DNA from 3 places in the Pseudomonas sp. NPDC086581 genome. Region 2 is predicted to be linked to each of the others. Evidence: riboswitches for the same ligand, from Rfam matches in the RefSeq annotation. Region 2 holds a riboswitch; each other region holds the start of a gene.
What was found. Region 2 has a riboswitch for cobalamin ahead of ACIPK7_RS18640 (CbtB-domain containing protein). Riboswitches for the same ligand answer to the same signal wherever they lie in the genome.
Positions count from the first base shown of each region.

Region 1: linked by a shared signal. The riboswitch ahead of cobO (cob(I)yrinic acid a,c-diamide adenosyltransferase) and the one ahead of ACIPK7_RS18640 (CbtB-domain containing protein) in region 2 are both predicted to bind cobalamin.
Region 3: linked by a shared signal. The riboswitch ahead of ACIPK7_RS19285 (TonB-dependent receptor domain-containing protein) and the one ahead of ACIPK7_RS18640 (CbtB-domain containing protein) in region 2 are both predicted to bind cobalamin.

Region 1 covers NZ_JBIVBR010000001.1:427,357-429,610, reverse strand. Annotated here, with positions in the region: gene ACIPK7_RS02070 (ABC transporter permease) at 1-272, opposite strand, end outside; cobalamin riboswitch at 403-626, shown strand; gene cobO (cob(I)yrinic acid a,c-diamide adenosyltransferase) at 896-1,507, shown strand; gene ACIPK7_RS02060 (cobyrinate a,c-diamide synthase) at 1,536-2,254, shown strand, end outside.
Region 2 covers NZ_JBIVBR010000009.1:64,777-67,030, forward strand. Annotated here, with positions in the region: gene cobW (cobalamin biosynthesis protein CobW) at 1-619, opposite strand, end outside; cobalamin riboswitch at 713-908, opposite strand; cobalamin riboswitch at 969-1,185, shown strand; gene ACIPK7_RS18640 (CbtB-domain containing protein) at 1,291-1,476, shown strand; gene ACIPK7_RS18645 (CbtA family protein) at 1,570-2,254, shown strand, end outside.
Region 3 covers NZ_JBIVBR010000009.1:193,248-195,501, forward strand. Annotated here, with positions in the region: gene ACIPK7_RS19285 (TonB-dependent receptor domain-containing protein) at 1-1,370, opposite strand, end outside; cobalamin riboswitch at 1,459-1,655, opposite strand; gene dxs (1-deoxy-D-xylulose-5-phosphate synthase) at 1,693-2,254, opposite strand, start outside.

The DNA of each region.
Region 1 (2,254 bases), on a different contig from region 2:
TGGCGTTCGGCGGGGAGGTTGCGGGCGATCTGTTCCAGCTGACTCATGCGTGCGCCGCCGATGATCTCGGCGAGCAGCGCGGCGCCGGCGGTATCCAGCGCGCCGAGGCCGGCAAAATCCAGCTCGGCGGGGGACTCGGCATGGCGCTGGGCGGCTACCTGGGCTTCCAGCACGGAGAAATGCGCGAGCGTCCAGTCGCCGCTGACGTGCATCAGCGGTGGGCTGGCGGAGGTGTCGAGCTGAAGCTGGCCGGGCTGGGCAGTCATCGTCATGGTTCGCATTCTAGCGGAGTTACACAGTGCCATGATTGGACAGGTGTGTCGCATTGTAGAGCGCTTGCCTGATGCTGGGACAAGCCCGGCGACATCCTGTTCAATTGACGCCCCAGGCCGCCAGCCACTAAGCTGCGCGCCTGCTTCAGGTGCTCTCGGCGCAAGCCGCGAGTGAAACAGGGAAGCCGGTGAAATCGATGCGCAATCGACCATTCCGGCGCTGCCCCCGCAACGGTAAGCGAGCTTCGAACCGCAATCCGCCACTGTGCCATCGGCATGGGAAGGCGCGGTTCATCGACAGCCTCACGGCGTCACTCGCAAGCCCGGAGACCGGCCTGCTGCATCGCATGGCATCGCGGGAGGCGCTGCCGACGTCGGCGCTGCGCGCCGCGCGTTGCCGTCCTCCGCCTGCCCCGACTGGTCAGTGCCGCGCGGGTGAGAGCGGCGGAGAATCCTTCAGGTGCAATCCCTATTCCCCAGGTCGACAGCCTTTGCGCTGGGCGGCCTCTGCCGCATGGCGCTTGTGCGTCGCCGCGGTTCGTCCCTGCCCATTCCATTCCTCGTGCGCTGCCACCCGGGCGGCAGCCTGACGCCTGCGCATTCGCTTTCAGGAGCAACTTCCCATGACTGAATCCCCGGAAAAGGACGAGCGCCATCGCTCGCGCATGCAGCGCAAGAAGGCAGTGATCGACGAGAAGATCGCCCAGGCCCAGGGGGAGCGCGGCGTGTTCCTGGTCAACAGCGGCAACGGCAAGGGCAAGAGCAGCTCGGCTTTCGGCATGGTCGCCCGCGCGCTTGGCCATGGCATGAAGGTAGGCGTAGTGCAGTTCATCAAGGGCGCCGCGACCACGGGTGAAGAGGCGTTCTTCCGCCGCTTCCCCGAGGAGGTCAGCTTTCACGTGATGGGCGAGGGCTTCACCTGGGAAACCCAGGATCGCCAGCGTGACATCGCCAAGGCTCAGTCCGCCTGGGACGTGGCGCGCCAGCTGCTGGCCGACCCCGAAGTCGGCCTGGTGGTACTGGACGAGGTGAACATCGCCCTCAAACACGGCTACCTGGAACTGGACACCGTGCTGTCCGATATCGCCGCGCGTCCGTCGATGCAGCATGTGGTCGCCACTGGCCGTGGCGCGCAGCCGGCGATGCTCGAGGCCGCCGACACCGTGACCGAGATGGGCCTGGTGAAACACGCCTTCAAGGCCGGCATCAAGGCGCAGAAAGGGGTGGAGTTCTGATGCATCCCGTTGTGGCGGAGCGCGTCTTATGACCTCGCGCCAATGCCCCGCATTGCTGATCGCCGCCCCCGCTTCCGGGCAGGGCAAGACCACCGTGACCGCCGCCCTGGCACGCCTGCACACACGCCTCGGGCGCAAGGTGCGGGTGTTCAAGTGCGGCCCGGACTTCCTCGACCCGATGATCCTCGCCCGCGCCAGTGACGCGCCGGTCTACCAACTGGACTTGTGGATGGTCGGCGAGGAAGAGAGCCGTCGGCTGCTATGGGAAGCGGCCGGCGAGGCCGACCTGATCCTCATCGAAGGCGTGATGGGCCTGTTCGACGGCTCGCCGTCTGCGGCCGACCTGGCGCGGCGCTTCAATGTGCCGGTGATGGCGGTGATCAACGGCCAGTCCATGGCGCAGACCTTCGGCGCCATGGCCGTTGGCATGGCGACCTACCAGAGCGACCTGCCGTTCTCCGGCGTGCTCGCCAACCGTATCGGCAGCCAGCGTCACCGCGACCTGGTGCGCGACAGCCTGCCGGAGTGGATTCGCTGGTATGGCGCGCTGCCGCGCGATACCGAAGTGGAGCTGCCCAGCCGACACCTCGGCCTGGTGCAGGCCGATGAGCTGGCCGATCTCGACGCCCGCCTGGACGCCGCCGCCGATGCCCTGGCGGCCAGCGCCAGTACCGAGCTGCCGCTGCCGGTGAGCTTCGCCGCGTCTGAGTTGCGCCGTGAGTCTTCCCGCCTCGATGGCGTGCGGAT
Region 2 (2,254 bases):
CTTCGGCGACCTCGGCACGCACGCGGGCCAGCGCTTCGGCGTCCAGCAGGTCGGCCTTGTTCAGCACCACCAGGTCGGCGCTGGCCAACTGGTCTTCGAACAGTTCGTGCAGCGGCGATTCGTGGTCCAGGTTCGGGTCCTGCTTGCGCTGCTCGTCCACCTGCTCGGGGTGGGCGGCGAAGGTGCCGGCGGCCACGGCCGGGCTGTCAACCACGGTGATCACCGCGTCCACGGTGCAGGCGTTGCGGATTTCCGGCCACTGGAAGGCCTGTACCAGCGGCTTGGGCAGGGCCAGGCCGGAGGTCTCGATGAGGATCTGGTCGAGGTCGCCACGGCGCGCTACCAGTTCGCGCATTACTGGGAAGAATTCTTCCTGCACGGTGCAGCACAGGCAGCCGTTGGCCAGCTCGAAGACGCGGCCGACCGCTTCTTCTTCGCTGCAACCAATGGAGCACTGCTTGAGGATTTCGCCGTCGATGCCCAGCTCGCCGAATTCGTTGACGATCACCGCGATGCGGCGGCCTTCGGCGTTGTCCAGCATATGGCGGAGCAGGGTGGTCTTACCGGCGCCGAGGAAGCCGGTAACGATGGTGACGGGGAGTTTGGCCAGGGTTTTCATGCGCGCCTCGCAAGCGAAATTGGAGGGCGGATGAAGGGCGCGCGCGCGGGTTCGCCGCGCAACGAAGGTCGCCACCGGATCACCCCGCCCGGTTGTCTTGATGCTGCTCGAGGCAGGTCTCCTGGCTCACAGCCCTTTCGTGTTCTTTCGCCTTCCCGCCTTGGTCGGCAGTGGCGTGTGAAAGAACAGGCTGTTCACAGTTGCGGGGGCAGCCGTGGCGCATCCGAAGATTTCCACGTTCCCTCTTAGCTCCGGCCAGTGCCGGAGAACCTCGAAGGGAGGAAGGCTACGCAGCGCGGCCGGGGCGGTCAATCGCCGGGGATCGGTTGACGCCTGCCGGCGGCCGTGGTCTGCTTGCGCGGTTTCAGGTGTCTCGCGCCACGCGCGAGGTGAAACGGGAAGCCGGTGCGTCCGCAAGGACCAGTCCGGCGCTGCCCCCGCAACGGTAAGCGCATCGAGGGTCGTCAGTAGCCACTGTGCCAAGGCATGGGAAGGCTGACCCATCCAGCGAAGAGTTTTCGCTGGCGTCGCAAGCCCGGAGACCGGCCTGGAATTCTTCGTTTTTGGCAAACCCGCGGTGGGCGGGCGCAGGCCGTGGCGCGACCGTTCGGGCGCGTTCGAATGCGTTCAACCTCTGCGTTCTCTTTCTTTGATCTTCAGAGGGAACGTTCATGTCCAGCAGCATCCTGACGCACGCGTCGAGCACTTCCATCCCCCTTTCCAAGCGTATCAGCCTGGCCGTCGGCGCCAGCCTGCTCGGTGCGCTGCTGGTGTATTTCGCCGGTTTCTCGCACATCGACGCGGTGCACAACGCCGCCCATGACACCCGCCATAGCGCCGGTTTCCCCTGCCATTGATGTGCGCCGCCTGCGCGTAAGCGCAGCGGATTCGAGGTACTCGCGATCGCTGGTTCGCCGCGTTCGTAGCCTCGTCTTGTCCGGAGAACTGCAATGATCAAACGTATCGCCCAGACCGCCGGTTTCGCCGGTCTGATCGCGGCGCTGGTGCTGACCCTGGTCCAGCTGCTGTGGGTATCCCCGCTGATCCTCAAGGCGGAAACCTATGAGAAATCCGAACCGGCCGCCGTGCTGGTCGAGGAGCACGCCCACGAGCACGCCGACGGCGCTGCTGCGGGTCATCACCATGATGCGGAAGCCTGGGAGCCGGAAGACGGCTGGCAGCGCATTATTTCCACCACCGGCGGCAACCTGGTGGTCGCGGTGGGCTTCGCCCTGATGCTGGCCGGCCTGTTCACCCTGCGCGAACCGGGCAGGGTCTCCGAGGGCCTGTTCTGGGGGCTGGCCGGTTTCGCCGTGTTCACCCTGGCGCCGTCCCTCGGCCTGCCGCCGGAGGTCCCTGGCACGGCCGCCGCCGACCTGAGCCTGCGGCAGACCTGGTGGATCGGCACCGCTGCCGCCACCGCCGCTGGTCTTGCTTTGCTGGTGTTCGGCCGCCACTGGGCGCTGCGCATCGTCGGCCTCGCGTTGCTGGTGGTGCCGCACGTAATCGGCGCGCCGCAGCCGGAGGTCCATTCCAGCCTCGCGCCGGAAAGCCTGGCCCACGAGTTCATCATCGCCTCGCTGGTCACCAACGCGGTGTTCTGGGTGGCGCTCGGCCTGGTCGCGGCCTGGCTGT
Region 3 (2,254 bases), 130 kb from region 2:
GCGATCAGGTCGTCGATCTCGGTGCGGTACAGCGAGGCTTCCAGGTGCGTGCCGGAGAAGTCCCCGCGCCATTGCAGCTCGTAGGTCTTCGAGGTCTCGGCCTTCAGGTCCGGGTTGCTGGCGCCGGGGTAGTAGAGGTCGCTGAAGGTCGGCGCGCGGAAGCCTTCGCCGTAGCTGGCGATCCAGGTCTGGCTGTCGCCTACCGGCAGGCTGAGGGCGGCGTTCCAGCTGTTCTGGCTGCCGTAGGCCTGGTTGTTGTCGTGGCGGATGCCCAGCTCGGTGCCGAAGTTGTCGCTCTTGAAGCTGTGCTGGGCGAAGAAGGCGCGGTTGCTGCGCTGGTCGTCGGCGAAGGCGGTGCTGCCGTCGACCTTGTCTTCGTACCAGTCGGCGCCCAGCGCCAGCTGGTTGGCGTCGTCGAGTTGCAGGCGGTTGATCCAGCTCGCCGAGTGGCGGGTGGTTTCCAGCGTGCCGTTGTTCCAGCTGTCGGCGGCGCCTACGGCCTTGTTGCGGTCGAAGCTGCGGCCCAGTTCCAGGCGGCTGTTCCACATCTTCGTAATCTGGCCGTCGAGGTAGGTGCTGTAGCTGCTGACGCGGAATTCGTCGCGGGGTGAGCCCGGCTCGAAGTTGTAGGCGTCGTCGTATTCGTTCTTGCCGCGCTGGTCGTTGAGGTTCAGGCCGGCCTTCCAGTCCTCGCTGAAACGGTGGTCCAGGTTCAGGTGCACGGCCTTGTTGCGCTGGGCGTCGTCGTCGCTGTCGGCGCCGATGTTGTCGCTGGTGCGGTCCCAGCCCTGGCTCTCGTCGAGGCTGCCACCGAGGTTGTAGCGGGTTTGCTCGTCGCCGCCGGACAGGCTCAGGCTGCGTTCGAAGGTGCCGTGGCTACCGGCAGCCAGGCGTACTTCGGGGTGCAGGCCGGCGTCACCGCGGCGGGTGAATATCTGGATGACGCCGCCGATGGCGTCGGCGCCGTACAGTGCGGAACGCGGGCCGCGGGTCACTTCGACGCGCTCGATGCTGTCGATGCTCAGGTAATCCAGGCGGGCGATGCCGCTGCTGGCCGAGGCGATACGCTGGCCGTCCACCAGCACCAGGGTCTGCGCGGTGCTGGTGCCGCGCACGGAGTACGAGACCACGCCGCCGGAGCTGCCCATCTGCACGCCGGGCACGCGGGCGAGCAGGGCGGGAACGCTGCGCACTTGCAGGCGCTCGATGTCGGCACGGGTGAATACGCTGTTGGCCGAAGTGGCTTCGGCACGTGGCTGGGCCTGGCGTGCGGAGGTGATCACCTGGTCGGAGAGCCGGTAGATGTCGTCGGCGGCTAAGGCCAGGCCGGGCAGCAGGCTGGTGGCCAGGGCGAGTCGGGTCAGTTTCATGGAACGTCCTCAAAAGCGGTCGGATGACTTTCGAGGAGGGCGTGGCAAGGGCGGCAGGCCGCACTTGACGGTGCGGCCCTCCGCAACACCTGTCGGGGCGTGTCGAGGGCGGTCTCCGGGCTGCCGACGTCACATCGCCGCCTTCCCGCGTAAGCAGTGGCGGATGGCGATGCTGCGCTCCCGCAGGGAGCGCGTCGGTTACCGTTGCGGGGGCAGCGCAGGTCTTTCACCTGCTTCCCGTTACCTCGAACGAAAACGGGCGCACCTTAGTCGGTGCGCCCGTCACTGGCAATACTCCGGGGGAGGGATGCGCCGATCGGTCTCAGCGTTGGCCGAGGGCCTCCAGGCGCGCCGTCACCGATGTTTCGATGCCGGCGGCGTCTAGCCCGCACTCCGCGAGCATCTGCGCGGGCTTGGCGTGCTCGACGTAGTAGTCCGGCAGGCCCAGGTGCAGGATCGGCTGCTGGATATTCTCGCGGGCGAGGAATTCGCTGACGGCGGCGCCGGCGCCACCCATCACCGAGTTCTCCTCGACGGTCACCAGCAGCTCGTGGCTGGCGGCCAGCTGGCGCACCAGCTCTTCGTCCAGCGGCTTGACGAAGCGCATGTCGGCGACGGTGGCATCGAACTGCTCGGCGACTTTCAGCGCTTCGGCCAGTTGCACGCCGAACACCAGGAAGGCGACCTTGCCGGCCTTGCCTTCGCGGCGCAGCACGCCCTTGCCGATCTCGACCGCTTCCAGCGCCGCCTCGATGGGTGCGTTGGGGCCGGTGCCGCGCGGGTAGCGTACCGCCGCCGGGCCTTCGAAATGATGGCCGGTGGTGAGCAGCTTGCGCAGTTCGTTCTCGTCGCTGGGAGTCATCACCAGCATGCCGGGGATGCAG